DNA from 2 places in the Cryobacterium sp. TMT2-4 genome. Region 1 is predicted to be linked to the other one. Evidence: predicted binding sites of a transcription regulator. Region 1 holds the regulator's gene; the other holds the start of a gene.

Region 1 (8,329 bases):
GGACCATTCCTGGGCGGCGTAGGAGTGCACGAAGTAGAAGCGCTCCTGCTCGAGGCCATGGAACAGCGTCGAGCCCTCCCCCGGCGTGACCGTGTCCCAGCCCATGTGCGGCAGCACCGGCGCCGTCAGCTGCGTCACGGTGCCGGGCCATTCGCCCAGCCCCTCCGTGTCCACGCCGCGTTCGACGCCGTGCTCGAACATGATCTGCATGCCCACGCAGATGCCCAGCACCGGGCGTCCGCCCGCGATCCGGCGGTCGATGATCTCGTCGCCGTGCACCGCCTTCAGAGCCTGCATGACGGCGCTGAACGCGCCCACGCCGGGCACGACGAGCCCGTCGGCCTCAAGCGCCTGACGGCGGTCGCCGGTCAGCGTCACCTCGGCCCCGGCGAGTTCGAGTGCCTTGACGGCGGAGTGCACGTTTCCGGTGCCGTAGTCGAAGACAACGACGCTGGTCACAGCGCACCCTTGGTCGAGGGGACGCCGGACACCAGCGGGTCGAGCGCCTTCGCCTGGCGGAACGCGCGGGCGAACGCCTTGAATTCGGCTTCGGCGATGTGGTGCGGGTCGCGGCCGCCCTGCACGGTGACGTGCACCGTGAGGCCGCCGTTGAAGGCGATAGCCTCAAACACGTGGCGCACCATGGAGCCGGTGAAGTGGCCGCCGATCAGGTGGAACTCGAAACCGGCCGGCTCGCCCTGGTGCACGAGGTAGGGGCGCCCGGAAATGTCGACGACGGCCTGTACGAGGGCCTCGTCGAGCGGCACGACGGCGTCACCGTAGCGGGAGATGCCGGATTTGTCCCCGAGAGCCTGCTTGATCGCCTGGCCGAGCAAGATGCCGACGTCCTCGACCGTGTGGTGCACATCGATCTCGATATCGCCGCGGGCGCGCACGGTGAGGTCGGTCAACGAGTGTTTCGCGAAGGCCGTGAGCAGGTGATCGAAGAACGGGACCGACGTCTGGATGTCCGACTCACCGGTGCCGTCGAGATTGAGCGACAGGTCGATGCTCGACTCGCTGGTCTCGCGCTGCAGGTGGGCGAAACGGGGCGAGGTGGTCGCGAAAGAGAAGCTCATACGACTAGTTTATTGGCCCGCGCCGTTCACGGCCGCCCAAGCGCCTCGAGGGCGTCGAGGAACGCCGTGGTCTCGGCCTCGGTGCCGGCGCTGACCCGCAGGTGGCCCGGGATGCCGACGTCGCGCACAAGGATGCCTTCCGCCAGCAGCGCCTCGAAGGTGGCCCGAGGGTCCTCAACGCCGCCGAACAGCACGAAGTTGCTCGCACTGCGCAGCGGAGTGTAGCCAAGCCGGGCCAGTTCGCTCACGATGCGGTCCCGCTGCCCGCGGATGTCGTCGACCATGGCAAGCATCGCGGGCGTGTGGACGAGCGCGGCGACCGCGGCAGCTTGGGTGAGCGCGGACAGGTGGTAGGGCAGACGAACCAGGCGGAGGGCATCCGTCACGGCGGGATCGGCGGCCAGATAGCCGACGCGCACACCGGCGAAGGCGAACGCCTTGCTCATGGTGCGGGACACCAGCAGGCGCTCCCGGCCGGGAAGCAGGCTCAGGGCGGTTGGCGCGTCATCCGTCCCGAACTCGGCGTACGCCTCGTCGACGACAACGATGCCGTCGCTCGCATCGTAGACGGCCGCGATCGTTTCCAGGGACAGGGGCGTGCCGGTGGGGTTGTTCGGCGAGCAGAGGAAGACGAGGTCAGGGGCAACCCGGTCGACCCACTCGAGCGCCGTGGCCGGGGAGAGTTCGAACTTTGCGTCACGACCGCCCGCGATCCAGCGGGTACCGGTGCCGGAGGCCAGCAGAGGGTACATGGAGTAGGTCGGCGCGAAGCCGAGCACGGACCGACCCGGGCCGCCGAAGGCCTGCAGCACCTGCTGAAGAACCTCGTTGGAACCGTTGGCGGCCCAGATGTTCTTTCGGGTGAGGCCGTGACCGAGATAACGGGCGAGGGAATCCCGCAGCTCGGTGAACTCCCGATCGGGGTATCGGTTCACGGTCGTGACCGCCACGGCCAACGCCGCCACGATGTCCTGCGCCACCTCAGCCGGGATGCCGTGGGTGTTCTCGTTCACGTTGAGAGCCACCGGCACGTGCAACTGCGGCGCCCCATAGGGAGTGAGTCCGCGCAGATTATCGCGAAGGGGCAGATCGTTGAGACTGGTCACTCCCCCAATATTACCGGGGTGAGACCGGCGGGGGCTCGCCGCGGGTAGTTCACAGGTCGTTCGGAAGCGCCAGCCGCTGACCGGGCTGCACGCTGTCGGACGGCAGCTGATTGAGGCTCACAATCTCGGCGATCACCTCGCGCGGATCGGACGTGGGCGCGATTGTCTCGGCAAGTTGCCAGAGCGACTGCCCCGACTTGATGGTGACGTAGTCGAAGGCCGAGGCCACGTGAGCGACGGTCGAGTTCTCGGCGGCGGCGATGCCTCCGTTGAGGGCGACGGCCAGGGCCACGGCCACGAGCGGAAAGGCAGCCAGGGACGTGAAAACGACGCGACCGCGCCGGGTGAGTCGGAGCCGGGTGCGTCCGGTCGCGATGGGGGCGCCTCGTTCAAGTGCAGTGCTCATGTGAAACCTCCTGTGAGAAGACGCATCCGACTCTCGGCCGGGAGAGCCGGATGCGAACTTATGTTCCGAATGTATATTCGATTATTCGAACAATCAAGCTTTATTCGGTAGTTTCTGAAATATTTGTTCCGACGCACTCGAATACATGTTTGTTTAATGAGCTCAACGCGGATACAGTTTCGATTGTTGATTGACACTCAATCAGGCACCCCCGACATTCGCGTGAATCGGCGGCATTCGCTGCTTGCTGCCAGCGCATCAATCAAAACGAGGAGCGACGAACGTGGCACAGAACACCAGCGGTCCCCGCGACAAGGGCGGCACCAGACGGCGCAAGAGCCTCAGCGAGAAGCAGCTCGCCATCCTCGACGTCATCCAGCGCTCGGTCAGCCAACGCGGCTATCCGCCGAGCATGCGCGAGATCGGCGACGCCGTCGGCCTGTCGTCACTGTCGAGCGTCACCCACCAGCTCAACCAGCTGGAACTGAGCGGTTACCTCCGCCGAGACCCGAACCGTCCCCGAGCACTGGAGGTGCTCATCGAGATTCCGCAGTCGCCCGAAGACACGACGGCCGGAGCCTCGGAAAGTTTCCACACCGGAGTGCAGGTCGGCGACGCCGCCATGGTTCCGCTCGTCGGTCGCATCGCCGCCGGCATCCCGATCACCGCCGAACAGCAGATCGACGAGATTTTCCCGCTACCCCGCCAGCTGGTGGGCAAGGGCGACCTGTTCATGCTCAAGGTGTCGGGCGAATCGATGATCGACGCCGCCATAATGGACGGCGACTGGGTCGTCGTGCGGCAGCAGAAGACCGCCGAAAACGGTGAAATCGTTGCAGCCATGCTCGACAACGAGGCAACCGTCAAGGTCTTCCGCCAGCGCGACGGGCACACCTGGCTGCTGCCCCGCAACACCAACTTCGAACCCATCGTCGGCGATCACGCCGAGATTCTGGGGAAGGTTGTGGCAGTGCTGCGGTCGGTTTAGGGCATCAGCAGTCAAGCACATCAGCATTTCAGGCGGACTCTTGGTCTCGACGGTTTCGACCAGCGTCGTGGAGACGCGCGAGTGTTGAGTCACCATGGTTATTTCGGTCGGGTCTTGTGAGCCGGGTCTTGTGGGCCGGGCACGAACACTGTTCTTGGTGTCGTGCCCGGCTTTTGTGTGGGTGGAGGCGGGGTCAGGCGGAGACGGAGGAGGTCAGGCGGGCGCGGAGGATGCGGGTGGCGGCGAGCATGTTGTGCAGGGACTGGACGGTTTCGGTGTAGCCGCGGGTTTTGAGGCCGCAGTCGGGGTTCACCCAGAGCCGGGTGGCCGGGATGGCCGCCGCGGCGCGCTCGAGCAGGTCGGTGAGTTCGGACACGCTCGGCACACGCGGCGAGTGGATGTCCCACACTCCCGGGCCGATACCGTGGTCGAAGCCCTGGGACCGGATATCGCCCACCACCTCCATGCGAGAGCGTGCCGCCTCGATGCTGGTCACATCGGCGTCCAGGTTGCGGATCGCGTCGATGACCACCCCGAACTCCGAGTAGCAGAGGTGGGTGTGGATCTGGGTGGCCGCGGCCGCACCGGCCGTCGCCAGGCGGAAGGACCCCACCGACCAGTCGAGGTATTCCGCCTGGTCCTTCTGCTTCAACGGCAGCAGCTCCCGCAGCGCGGGCTCGTCGACCTGGACGATCTGAATGCCGGCCGACTCCAGGTCGGCGATCTCGTCCCGGAGGGCCAGGGCCACCTGCCTGGCCGTCTCGCCCAGCGGCTGGTCGTCGCGCACGAACGACCACGCGAGGATCGTGACCGGACCGGTGAGCATCCCCTTGACGGGCTTGGGCGTCAGCCCCTGCGTGAACGCCGACCACTCGACCGTGATGGGCCGCGGCCGGGACACGTCACCCCAGAGGATCGACGGGCGCACGCACCGGCTGCCATAGGACTGCACCCAGCCGTTCTCGGTGACCGCGAAGCCGTCCAGGTTCTCGGCGAAGTACTGCACCATGTCGTTGCGTTCCGGCTCCCCGTGCACGATCACGTCGAGGCCGATGTCTTCCTGCAGCGAGACGACCCGACGGATTTCGGCGCGCATCAGGTCCCGGTAGTCCGCGGTGCTCAGCACCCCCCGTACCAGCTGCGCCCTGGCCCGACGGATGTCCCCGGTCTGCGGGAAGGATCCGATCGTGGTCGTCGGCAGGAACGGCAGCCCGAGGGCCATCTCCTGGGCTGCCACTCGGGCTGCGTAGGCGCCCCGGGTGAAGTCGCCCGGAGCGAGCGCGTCGGCGCGCACCCGAACGGCGCCATCGTGGACTCCGGGAGCCACCCCCCGCGCGTCGAGGGCCGCGGAGGCCGCAGAGAGGTCGATCTCGATGGCACGGCGACCCAGACTGAGGCCGCGGGCGAGTGTGGCAACCTGCGCGACCTTCTGATCCGCAAAGGCCAGCCAGGTCTTCAGGTCGTCGTCCAGCGCCGATTCGTCGTCGACGTCGTGGGGAACGTGCAGCAGCGAGGTAGAGGTGGAAACCGAGATCCGCGGCGAGAGGCGGACCAGGCCGGCCGCCGTGTCGAAAGCGGCGGCCAGGTCGCCGCGCCAGATATTGTGGCCGTCAATGACGCCGGCCACGAGAGTGGTCGTGTTTAGTCCGGGGGTCTCCGCCGGCACGCTTCCCCGCACGAGGTCAAGCCCGATGGCTTCCACCGGGGTGATGGCAAGAACGGGTAGGGCGTCGTCGAGGCTGCCGTACGGCGCGGCGACAAACAGGGCGGGACGCTCGGCGAGGGCGCCGAGGGTGTTGTAGGCGAAGCGGAGGCCGGCGAGGGCATCCGTTCTCGGGATGTCGATGCTCTCGCTGACCAGGGCAGGCTCGTCGAGCTGCACCCATTCGGCTCCAGCGGCGCGCAGCCGCTGCAGGAGGGCGGCGTAGACCGGCACAAGGTCGTCGAGGCGGTCAAGCGGACTGAATCCGGCCGGGGCCTCGTCGCTGGGCTTGCTCAGCAGCAGGAAGGTGACCGGGCCGACGATGACGGGCCGGGTCAGGAATCCGGCCGCCTTCGCCTCCTCGAACTCGCGCACCAGGCGGGTGCCGGCGAGGGTGAACTCGGTCTCGGGGCCGATCTCCGGCACCAGGTAGTGGTAGTTGGTGTCGAACCATTTGGTCATCTCCAGCGGCGGATTCTCCCCTTCGCCGCGGGCGAGGGTGAAGTAGCCGGCCAGGTCGAGGTGGCCGTCCGCGCCCCGCAGATGCGCGAACCGGGCGGGGACGGCGCCCACCGTGCTCAGGGCATCCAACATCTGGTCGTAGTAGGAGAAGGATTCCGGGATGGACGAGTCGTCCCGGCCGAGTCCCAGCTGCACGAGGCGCTTCCTGGTGCTCTGGCGCAGGGCGGCCGCGGTCGCTTCGAGCTCGTCGGCGCTGACCGATCCGGCCCAGAACGCTTCGACGGCCTTCTTCAGTTGGCGGCGCGGCCCGATGCGCGGGTAGCCCAGGATGGTGCCGGCGGGAAAGGCGGGAAAGGCGGAAGTGTGGGTCATGAGTTCTCCTTGACGGGGTGAGGGGCAGGCAGTGCGGAAGCAGGCAGGGTGGGGGTGAGCAGACCGCAGCCGTCGAGCACGGCGAGCACGGTCTCGTGCTGGTTGAAGGCGTAGAGGTGCAGCCCGGGGGCACCGCCGGCGATGAGTTGCCGGGCCAGTTCGGTGGCCTGACGGATGCCGATCTCACGCTGGCCTTCCTTCGTCGGCTCCACCTCGAGCGCGATCGCCAGCTCGGACGGCAGTTCCTCGCCGGACAACTCGAGGATGCGGCGCAGGCGGGCCGGGCTCGTGACCGGCATGATCCCGGGCAGGATCGGGAATTCGACCCCGGCGGCACGGGCTCGCAGGATGAAGCTGAGGTAGTGGTCGGCGTGAAAGAAGAGTTGCGTGATCGCCAGGTTGGCGCCGGCGGCCTGCTTGGCCAGGAGCGCGTCGATGTCCTGGGTGGCCGACCGGGAGCGCGGGTGGCCGTTCGGGAAGGCGGCCACGGCGATGCGTACCTTCTCCCGTTCCCGCTTGATCGTGCGGGCGGCAGGGAGTCCCGGGATCACGGCCTCGCGGTACGGCACCCGCTCGGCCTGCACCCGGTGGATCAGCTGCACCAGTTCCGCGGCGCTGCCCAGGTCGCCGAGGAAGGCCTCACCCTCCCGAATGCCTTCCGGCGGGTCGCCACGCAGGGCCAGGAAGCTCCGCACCCCGGCGTCCAGAAACTCCCGGATCAGCTGGCTCGATTCCGCGTTGGACGAGCCCACGCAGGTGAGGTGGGCCAGCGGGTCCACGGTGGTGGTGCGCAGGATGTGGGTGAGCACGTCCAGGGAGGAGCGCCGGGAGGAGCCGTTCGCACCGTAGGTGACCGAAATGAATTCCGGGCCGGCCGCGGCCAGCCGCTCGATAGTGGCGTGCAGCACGGAGGTGGCAGCATCCGATGTGGGCGGATACAACTCGAATGAGAACGGGATTTTCCGGCATGCAGGATCCGAGGTGTGGGGCATTGCTCCTCATTCGACAGTTGCCAGTGTCAGTCACCGGGGGCCGGGCGACCGCGGACCGCCCGGCAAGCCAGGCGGGCGTTCGCGGGCGGGTGCCGGGCTCGGCTGTCGCTCCATGCCGCCGGTCAGGAGACCGGCGGCAACGATTGAGAAGACTCTAACAAGCACGCCCGGTGCCCGGCAGGTCTGTGACCGAATATGTCATCAGCTGGCGCCGGAGCGGCTCAGACAGGCCGGAGGAGTGCGGACATCGGCAGGCGAAGGCCTGCCGAGGTACGCGGAGCGAAGCCGGCGGGTCAGCCGGTGACGGCCGGCGGCACGGCGAACGGCTCGAACAGCGCCCGAATCTCATCAGTCACCAGAGCCGTAACCCGGGTGCCGGTCTCGGCGTACTCGGTGGACAGCACCGTGCCCTGATCGTGCAGCACCGCGATCAGGTCGCCCCGCTCGTAGGGGATGAGCAACTCGAGCCTGATCGACGGCCGCGGCAGCAGGTCCGAGATGGTCGCGAGCAGTTCCTCGATGCCCTCGCCGGTGCGGGCCGAGACGAAAATGCCCTTCGGCCAGAGTCCGCGCAGCACGAGCCCGTCATCATCGCTGATCAGGTCGCTCTTGTTGAAGACGACGACCTCCGGGATCTCCCGGGCGCCGACCTCGGCGATGACCTCGCGCACTGTGGCAAGCTGGCTCGCCGGGTCAGGATGCGAGCCGTCGACGACGTGCACGATGACGTTGGCGTCGGCGACCTCCTCGAGGGTGGACCGGAACGCCTCCACCAGCTGATGGGGCAGGTTCCGCACGAACCCGACGGTGTCCGTCAGCGTGTAGAGCAGCCCGTCGGCCGTCGTCGACTTGCGCACCGTGGCGTCCAGGGTGGCGAACAGGGAGTTATCGACGAGCACGCCGGCCCGGGTGATGCGGTTGAGCAGGCTCGACTTGCCGGCGTTGGTGTAACCGACGATGGCGACGGATGGCACGGCGTTGCGCTTGCGGTTGGCCCGCTTGGCCTCGCGAGCGGGTTTCATCTCGAGGATCTGCTTGCGGAGGCGGGACATCCGGGTGTGGATGCGCCGGCGGTCCAGCTCGATCTTGGTCTCGCCGGGGCCGCGCGAACCCATGCCCGCACCGGCGCCGCCCACCTGGCCTCCGGCCTGGCGGGACATCGAGTCCCCCCAGCCGCGCAGGCGGGGAAGCAGGTATTCGAGCTGGGCGAGTTCGACCTGGG
Region 2 (8,329 bases), on a different contig from region 1:
CCGAAGCCGCCGACGGCGAGGGAGGCCCCATCCGGGATGTCGGCGACGGCAGCCGCGGCGGAGGAGTACGTCTTGTCCATGGAGTGGTCCTTCAGCTTCAGTTCGTGGTGCCGATGTCGATCGTCTTGAAGGTATCGCGTGCCACCGCCAGAGCGGAATTCGCCGCCGGCACCCCCGCGTAGATCGCGGTGTGCAGGATGGCCTCGCTGATCTCCGCGCGGGTCAGCCCCTGGGTCAGGGCCGCGCGCACGTGCATGCCCAGTTCATGTTCGTGGCCGCCGGTCACCAGGCAGGCCAGGGTCAGGAAGCTGCGGGTGCGCCGATCGCGGCCGGGCCTGGTCCAGATCTCCCCCCAGACATAGCGGGTGATGAAGTCCTGGAAATCCGCCGTCTCCGGGGTGGTGCAGGGCCAGTTCGAGTCCGACAGCGCCGCCGAACGACACCCCGGCGTAGTGGAAGGCTCCCCCGCCGACCAAGTCGACCAGGGTGATCACAACGTCGGCGACCTCAGCGACGGTGACCGGTTGCCGGGCGGCGGGGCTGAGGCCGGTGCCGGTGCCGGCGTGACCGTGCCGCGGATAATGGGCTGGGTCATAGTGAGGTCCCCTTGCTCGCGGTGGATTCGAGGTACCGGGCGAGCACCCGGTCGATTCCGGCGTCCGTCTGCCTGAGGCTGAGGTCGTCATCGAACGCGGACCAGGCCCGCGATCGGAGCTCCTCGGGATGTCCCCCGGCGGTGATCAGGGCGGAGAGCACCACCCGCAGCGGGCGGTTGGTGCGGTAGCACTCCTCCGACGCGCGCTGCACGAGGGCGAACGCGGCGGCCTTGCCGAGGACCTCCGCGAGCAGGGTGGTCACCCGTTCGCTGAACACCAGGCCGTCGGTGAGGTCGAGGTTGCTGCGCATCCGTTCCAGGTCCACGTCGAGCCGGGCCGCCAGCGAGGCCGCGCCCGCGACGTCAACGCGAACGTGCTCACGATCAAACTCGCCATGGCCATCGCCCGGGCCGGCGCGCCACGGGGACCGTCACCGACGCCGAATTCGACGCCAACAAGGCGGAGCAGCTCGCCCGCTTCTGAGTCGCTGCGGAGTCGCTTCCGAACGATCTGAGTCTGTGCCGGTAGCGTGGGGTCCATGCTCGAGCTCATGGATGACCGGCCGGACATTCTGCTGCGCCGCGACGGGCGGCTCGCCCAGATCATCCTGAACCGCCCGGCGGCCCTGAACGCCCTGACCCACGCGATGATCCGACGGATGTCCGCGGTGCTGACCGACTGGGCCGTCGACGGTCAGGTCGAGACCGTTCTGCTGACCGGTAGCGGCGACCGGGGCCTCTGCGCCGGGGGCGACATCGTGGCGATCTACCGCAGTGCGGACGCGGACGCGGGCGCGGACGATCGAGCGGACGCTGACGCCGAGGCCGCCCGGTTCTTCGCCGACGAGTACCATCTGAACGCGCAGATCCACCGGTTCGCCAAACCGTACCTGGCCGTGATGGACGGCGTCGTGCTCGGCGGCGGGGTCGGCGTCTCCGGCCATGCGAACACCCGGATCGTGACCGAGCGCACGCGGCTGGGGATGCCGGAGACCGCGATCGGCTTCGTACCCGACGTCGGCGGAAGCTGGCTGTTGTCCCATGCCCCCGGTGAGCTCGGCACCCACCTCGCCCTGACCGCCGCCCTGGTCTCCGGGTCCGACGCCATCGCACTGGGCCTGGCCGACCACTTCGTGCCGAGCGACCGGCTCCCTGCCCTGGTCCGCACCCTGGCCGAGACCGACGCGGCCGAGGCGGTGCGCGCCCTGGCCGAGACTCCCCCGCCCTCCGTCCTCCTCGCCCAGCGGCACTGGATCGACGAGTGCTACGCGTCCGATGACGTGGGCGAGATCGTCGCCGCCCTGCGGCGTTCCCCGGTGGAAGCCGCCCGCGACGCCGCCGCCCTCATCCTCACGAGGTCGCCGACCGCACTCGCGGTCACCCTGGCCTCGCTGCGCCGGGCCCGGCGGCTCCCGAGCCTCGACGAGGCGCTCGATCAGGAGTACCGGGTGACGCTCCGTTTCCTGCAGCGGAGCGAGCTGCAGGAGGGCATCCGGGCCCAGGTGATCGACAAGGACCACAGCCCCCGGTGGTCGCCGGCCGGCCTCGGCGAGGTGACGGAGGCATCCGTCGCCGCGTTCTTCGCGCCGCTCGGCGAGCAGGAGCTGGGGCTCGGAATGGGGCCCGGGCTGGGCGAGGTGCCCTACGTCGACGCCGACCTGATCTTCGTCACCGATCTGCTCACCCCGGGTGAGCGCGCGCGGCTGGCCGCGGCGCGATCGTTCTATCAGGCCGAGGTGCGCCCTCTCGCCGTGGACTACTGGAACCGCGCCGCGTTCCCGTTCGAGCTGCTGCCCCGCCTCGCCGCGCAGAACCTCGCCGCGACCGGTGCTGCCGCGACCAGCCATCTGCTCACCGGTCTGCTGCAGATGGAGCTGACCCGGGCCGACACCTCGATCTCCACGTTCTACGGCGTGCACCACGAGCTGTTCGCCGCCGCCATCGACGAGCTCGGCTCACCCGAGCAGCGGGAACGTCTGCTGCCGGGCCTCCTGGCCCTGGATAAGATCGGGGCCTTCGCCCTGACGGAACCGGAACACGGCTCCGACATCTCCCGCATGATGGAGACCACGGCCACCCGCAGCGGCGACGAGTGGGTGCTCAACGGCACCAAACGCTGGATCGGCAACGGCGCCATGGCCGACTACGTGCTGGTCTGGGCCCGGGACACCGCGGACGGGCAGATCAAAGGATTCATCGTCGAGACGGAGCGGCCCGGGTTCACGGCCACCCCGATCGAGAACAAGATCGCGGTGCGGATCGTGCAGAACGCCGACATCACCCTCACGGAGGTGCGGATCCCGTACACGAACTGGCTGCCGGGCAGCCGGAGCTTTCAGGACACGAACGTGCTGCTCCGGAACTCGCGGATCTGGGTGTCGTGGCAGGCGGTCGGCCAGCAGCTCGCCGCCTTCGACGTGGCCCGCGCCTATGCGCTGGAGCGGCGCCAGTTCGGCATGCCCATCGCATCCTTCCAGCTGGTGCAGGAGCAGCTCTCCCGCATGATCGGCAACGCCACCTTGTCGCTGTCGCTGATGGTGCAGATGGCGCGACTGCAGGAGAGCGGGCGGCTCACGATGGACCAGGCGGCCCTCGCGAAGGCGACCTGCACGACCCGGATGCGCGAAACGGTGGCCCTGGGCCGCGGTCTGCTCGGCGGCAACGGCATCAGCACCCGGTACGAGATGGCCAAGATCTTCGCCGACGCCGAGGCGATCTACTCCTACGAGGGCAGCTACGAGATCAACGCGCTGTTGGTCGGCCGGGCCGTGACCGGCATCTCCGCCTTCAGCTGATCACCGCTCGCCCGAACGAATTCGACGGAGATTCTGCCCGAATCGGCCCTGAAAACTCCGAAAAGGCAGTTGTGAACGAGAATCTCCGTCGAATTGGTTCAACACCGAACCTGGCGCGCATCGGCTAGGGTGTCGCGCCGGCCGCCCCGAGCGGCGGGGCAGGCGGGGCCGATTCAACCGGCGCGACCGGCGGCACCGGAACCGACGCGACCGGAACTGGCGGCGTGGGAGCGTTCCAGGCCTTGATGACGGCCCAGCCCACGGCGGCGATCGGCACCGAGATGACCGCGCCGACGATGCCGCCCAGGATCGTGCCGGCCGTCAGTGCCAGCAGGATCACGAGGCCGTGCAGGCGCAGTGACTTGCCGAGCACCACCGGGGACAGGAAGTTGCCCTCGAGCTGGTTGACTGCGACCACGATCGTGACCACGATGATGGCGGTGGTCAGGTCGTTCGTGACGAGGGCCACCAGTGCGGCCAGGATGCCGGCGGCCGTCGCCCCGACGATGGGGATGAACGCGCCGACGAAGACGATGACGGCGAGCGGCAGCGCCAGCGGAACCTGCAGGATCCACAGTCCGATCCCGATGAACAGGGCGTCGACGAACGCGACGATCGCCGTGCCGCGCACGTAGTTGCCGAATACCTCGACGCTGCTCACGCCGACGCGTACGGCCCGCTCGTGCCGCTTGCCGGCGAGCGGCTGGATGAGGAAGCTCCAAATGCGGGGGCCGTCCTTCAGGAAATAGAAGAGCACGACGAGGCCGAGCACCACGCCGGCCACGATCTCGGCGGCCACGGAGACCCCGACCAGGGCCCCGGACCCGAACTGGCTGCTGGTGGCGAAGTCGATGACCGATTCGCGCACCGAATCGATCTGAGCGGAATCGATCGGCAGCGTGCCGCTGGTGAGCAGTTCCTGCAGGCTGTCGAGCCCCTCGCTGGCCGAGGTGAAGAGGGTGTCCCACTCGCCGCGGATGCCGAACACCACGAGGGTGACGACGCCACCGAAGACCGCGACGCTCAAGATCAGGGTGATCGCCGCAGCAAGGGATTCGTTCGCCCCGCGGGCCAGCAGGAACCGCATGAAGGGGCGCAGCGCCGACGCCACGATCAGGGCGATCAGGAGCGGGGTGAAGACCAGCTTGAGCTGCGTGATCCCGTAGATGGCCACCACCAGCAGGGCGAGGACCAGCAGGGCCTGACCGGAGCGGATGGCGGCCCGGCCGAGATAGTCCGTCCAGGACGAAGTGGGCGTGGTCATGGGGATCTCCAAACGAGGCGAACGACGGCTGAGCCACCAAGCCTAGCCAGACTGCCGGTAGCGCGTGTCGGCCGTGTGACGTACACTCCCTACATCGAACATTTGTTCTATCTATCACCCGTCGACCTGCCCGCCAGAGGAGTACACACATGTTCGCACACCTCCACGTCGCGAGCGCCTACTCCACGCACTTCGGGGTCACACTCCCCCAGGCGCTGGTGGAGCAGACGCAGGCGCAGAACGGCTCCTTCCTGGCCCTCACCGACCGGGACGGTCTCTACGGCGCGGTCAAGCACGTGCGCGCCTGCGCGGCCGCGGGTATCCGGCCGGGGCTGGGCGCCGACCTCGCGGTGCACGACGACGACGGGCATCCGTTGGGCCGGATCGTGGTGCTCGCCCATGGTGATATGAACGGTCGTGGCTATGCGGCCCTCTGCCGCGCGGTCAGCGCCGCCCACAACAGCGCCGCGCACAGCGCGTCGGGGCGCCCCAGCATCGCCCGCTCGCACCTCGCCGAGCTGGCCGGACTGCGCTGCCTCACCGTGCTGCTCGGCCCTACCTCCGATGTGGGCCAATCGGTCGAGCGCCGCGACACCGACGCGGCCGGGGCCTGCCTCACCGCGTGGCTGCGCGCCCTGCCGCCGCAGTCGGTGGTGGGTGAAATCGTCTGCCATCTGGCGGCGCCGGGGACTCCCGGCAGCGTGACGCCGGCCACCCGCATGCTCGCCCTCTTCGAGCACGCCGCGCTGCCCGCCGTGCTCACCAACGCCGTGCGCTACGGAACCCCCGACGAGGCCGTCACCGCCGACCTGGCCGACGCGGCCCGCACCCTGACGGCGCTGGCGAACCTGGAGCAGCTGCAGACCAACGGCCAGGCCTGGCTGAAACCCGAAGTCGCCATGAGGCAGGTGGCGCGCATGGTCGTCGACGCCGGGCTGCACGACGACGGCGCCGTCGACCGACTGTTCCGCGACACCGAGCAGCTTGCCGAGCGGTGCAGCCTCGACCCGGACTCCGACATCGGCCTGGGTCGCCCGCGCATGCCGGAGGCACGCATCATCGGCGTCAGCGGCGACCCGCTGACCGAGCTGCACGCCCGGGCCCGGGCCGGCATCGACGACCGCTACCCCGTCACGTCGCCGGCGGGCCGGTCGCTGGCGGATGCTGCGCACGCACGTCTCGTGCACGAGCTGAAGACGGTGGAGCACCTCGGTTTCGCCGGCTACTTCCTCACCGTCGCCCGGGTGGCGGACATCATCCGGGAGATGGGCATCCGCATCCAGGCACGCGGGTCCGGGGTGGGCTCGGTGCTCAACTACGCCCTGCACACCTCCTCCGTCGAGCCCATCTCCAACGGGCTGCTCTGGGAGCGGTTCCTCTCCCCCGAGCGGCAGACCCTGCCCGACATCGACCTCGACGTCGAGTCCGCCAGAAGGCACGACGTCTATCGCACGCTCTTCGACACCTTCGGCAGCGATCGGGTGTCGCTGATGTCCATGACGAACGCCTACCGCGGCCGCGGGGCCGTGCGCGACGCCGGCCTGGCCCTCGGCATGAATCACGAGCAGGTGGCCGCGGTGGCCAAGCAGATGTGGCGCTTCAACGCGCGCGACTTCCGCCGCGCCCTGGCCGAGAAGCCCGAGCTCGAGCCGTTGGCCGCCGAGGTGCGCGCCTCCTCGCAGCTCGACCTGCTGGTCGACCTGACCGCCAAACTCGACCGGCTTCCCCGGCACATCTCCGTGCACCCCTGCGGCGTCATCCTCTCCGACGCCTCCCTGCTCGACCGCACCCCGGTGCAGGCGTCCGGCATGGGGCTGCCCATGTCCCAGTTCGACAAGCACGACATGGACCCGATGGGCCTGATCAAGCTGGACATCCTCGGTGTGCGCATGCAGTCGGCCATGGCCCACGCCGTCGAGGAACATCACCGATTGTCGGGCGAGACCATTGACCTCGACCGAATCCCACTGAACGACCCGGACACCTTCGAACTGATCCGCTCCACTCGCACCCTCGGCATCTTCCAGATCGAATCTCCCGGCCAGATGGAGCTGGTCGGCAAGCTGCAGCCCGAGGTGTTCAACGACCTCACCGTGGAGATCTCCCTGTTCCGGCCCGGGCCGATGCAGAACAACATGCCCCTGAAATACCTTCAGGCCCGGCATGGGGAGGTGATGCCCGACTACATCCACCCTCGGTTCGAGCCGTTCCTCCGGGAGACCCAGGGTGTGGTGATCTTCCACGAGCAGGTGATGCGACTGTTCGACGAACTCACCGGCTGCGGGCTCGGCCGAGCGGATGTCTTCCGCCGCCACCTTGGCAAACCGGAGCAGCTTGCCCGGATCGAGGAGTACGTGCGGATGCGTGCCCTCGAGCGCGGGTTCACCCCCGCCGTGATCGACCGCGCCTGGACGGTGCTCGCCGGGTTCGGCAGTTTCGGTTTCGCCAAGGCGCACGGGGCGGCGTTCGCCCTGCCCACCTACCAGTCCGCCTGGCTCAAGACCCACCACCCCGCGGTGTTCCTGGCCGGACTCCTCACCCACGCCCCCGGTATGTGGCCGAAAGACCTGATCGTGGCCGAGGCTCGGCTGCTCGGCGTGCCGGTACTGGGCCTGGACGTGCAACACAGCGCCCTCGACTACCGGGTGGAGCAGATCGACGGCGAGCAGTCCGACGGCGGCCGGCGCGGCATCCGTCTCGCCCTGCCGGAACTCTCCGGCTGCACGGCCGCCGAACGCGCCCGCATCGTGCGCCACCAGCCGTTCACCTCGCTGCAGGACTTCCGGGACCGGGTGCGCCCGCGGCGCAGCACGTTCGAGGCGCTCGCCCGGGTGGGAGCGCTCGACAGCTTCATCGGGTACGACCGCACCCGTCGGCACGAGCTGCTCGCCCACATCCAGTCTCTCCGCGGCACAGCGGTCACCATCCACGACGACCAGCTCGCCTTCGACGTGCCTCTGCCGGTGCTCGAATACGAGGGGTCCCGGTTCAACGCGGTGACCTCGCTCGAGCTGCGCGGCCGCAGCCAGACCGACCTCGAACTCAGGGATCTGGGCCTGGCGGTGTCCGGGCACCAGATGGCCCGGTTCTACCCGCTGTTCACGGAGCTGGGCGTTACGCCGGCCTCCGAGCTGATCAACCTGCCCGGCGGCACCGAGGTGCTCCTGGCCGGGGTGCGCCGAGCCACGAACACGCCGCCGATGCGAAACGGGCGCCGGGTGGTCTTCGTCAGCCTCGACGACGGCACCGGACCGGTCTCGAACGTCGTGTTCTTCCACGACGCCCAGGAGCGCATCGGCGGCCCGGTGTTCCACACCGGCCAACTGCTGGTGCGCGGCCGCACCCGTCGGTCCGGCGCGAAGGGCGTCTCCGTCACGGGCGAGAACCTGTGGGATCTCACGGATGTCGCCCGCCGGGTCAAGCTGCGTCACGCGGGCGAGGCGGCCGCCCGGAACGCCGACCGCGCCCACGACCTGGCCGACGAACTGGCCGAGGACCTGGCGGCCATGGCGACCACGAATGTGCACCATCTATGGCCCCGACGCACCGCCTGACCCGCGCTTACACTGGTGTCCATGACCGAGAAACAGCGCTACGACGTGCTTCGTCAGTACGCCGACTTCGAACTGCGTCACTATCCCCGCACCGTGCTGGTGCAGGTGGAGGTGGCCGGGG

What was found. The regulator LexA, encoded in region 1, represses DNA repair genes until DNA is damaged. The targets are predictions, from matches to a motif close to TCGAACANNTGTTCGA.
Region 2: the regulator LexA is predicted to act here: its motif matches at 4,749-4,764, upstream of E3O54_RS09495 (DNA polymerase III subunit alpha).

Annotation. Positions count from the first base shown of each region.
Region 1 covers NZ_SOGE01000040.1:29,792-38,120, forward strand. Annotated here, with positions in the region: gene hisH (imidazole glycerol phosphate synthase subunit HisH) at 1-459, opposite strand, end outside; gene hisB (imidazoleglycerol-phosphate dehydratase HisB) at 456-1,079, opposite strand; gene E3O54_RS14525 (histidinol-phosphate transaminase) at 1,106-2,185, opposite strand; gene E3O54_RS14530 (LysM peptidoglycan-binding domain-containing protein) at 2,235-2,591, opposite strand; gene lexA (transcriptional repressor LexA) at 2,875-3,579, shown strand; gene metE (5-methyltetrahydropteroyltriglutamate--homocysteine S-methyltransferase) at 3,773-6,115, opposite strand; gene E3O54_RS14545 (methylenetetrahydrofolate reductase) at 6,112-7,107, opposite strand; gene hflX (GTPase HflX) at 7,401-8,329, opposite strand, start outside.
Region 2 covers NZ_SOGE01000030.1:77,811-86,139, reverse strand. Annotated here, with positions in the region: gene E3O54_RS09525 (CoA transferase subunit A) at 1-80, opposite strand, end outside; gene E3O54_RS09520 (carboxymuconolactone decarboxylase family protein) at 98-427, opposite strand; gene E3O54_RS09515 (hypothetical protein) at 592-906, opposite strand; gene E3O54_RS16940 (3-hydroxyisobutyryl-CoA hydrolase) at 1,135-3,390, shown strand; gene E3O54_RS09500 (AI-2E family transporter) at 3,515-4,654, opposite strand; gene E3O54_RS09495 (DNA polymerase III subunit alpha) at 4,804-8,208, shown strand; gene E3O54_RS09490 (heme-binding protein) at 8,230-8,329, shown strand, end outside.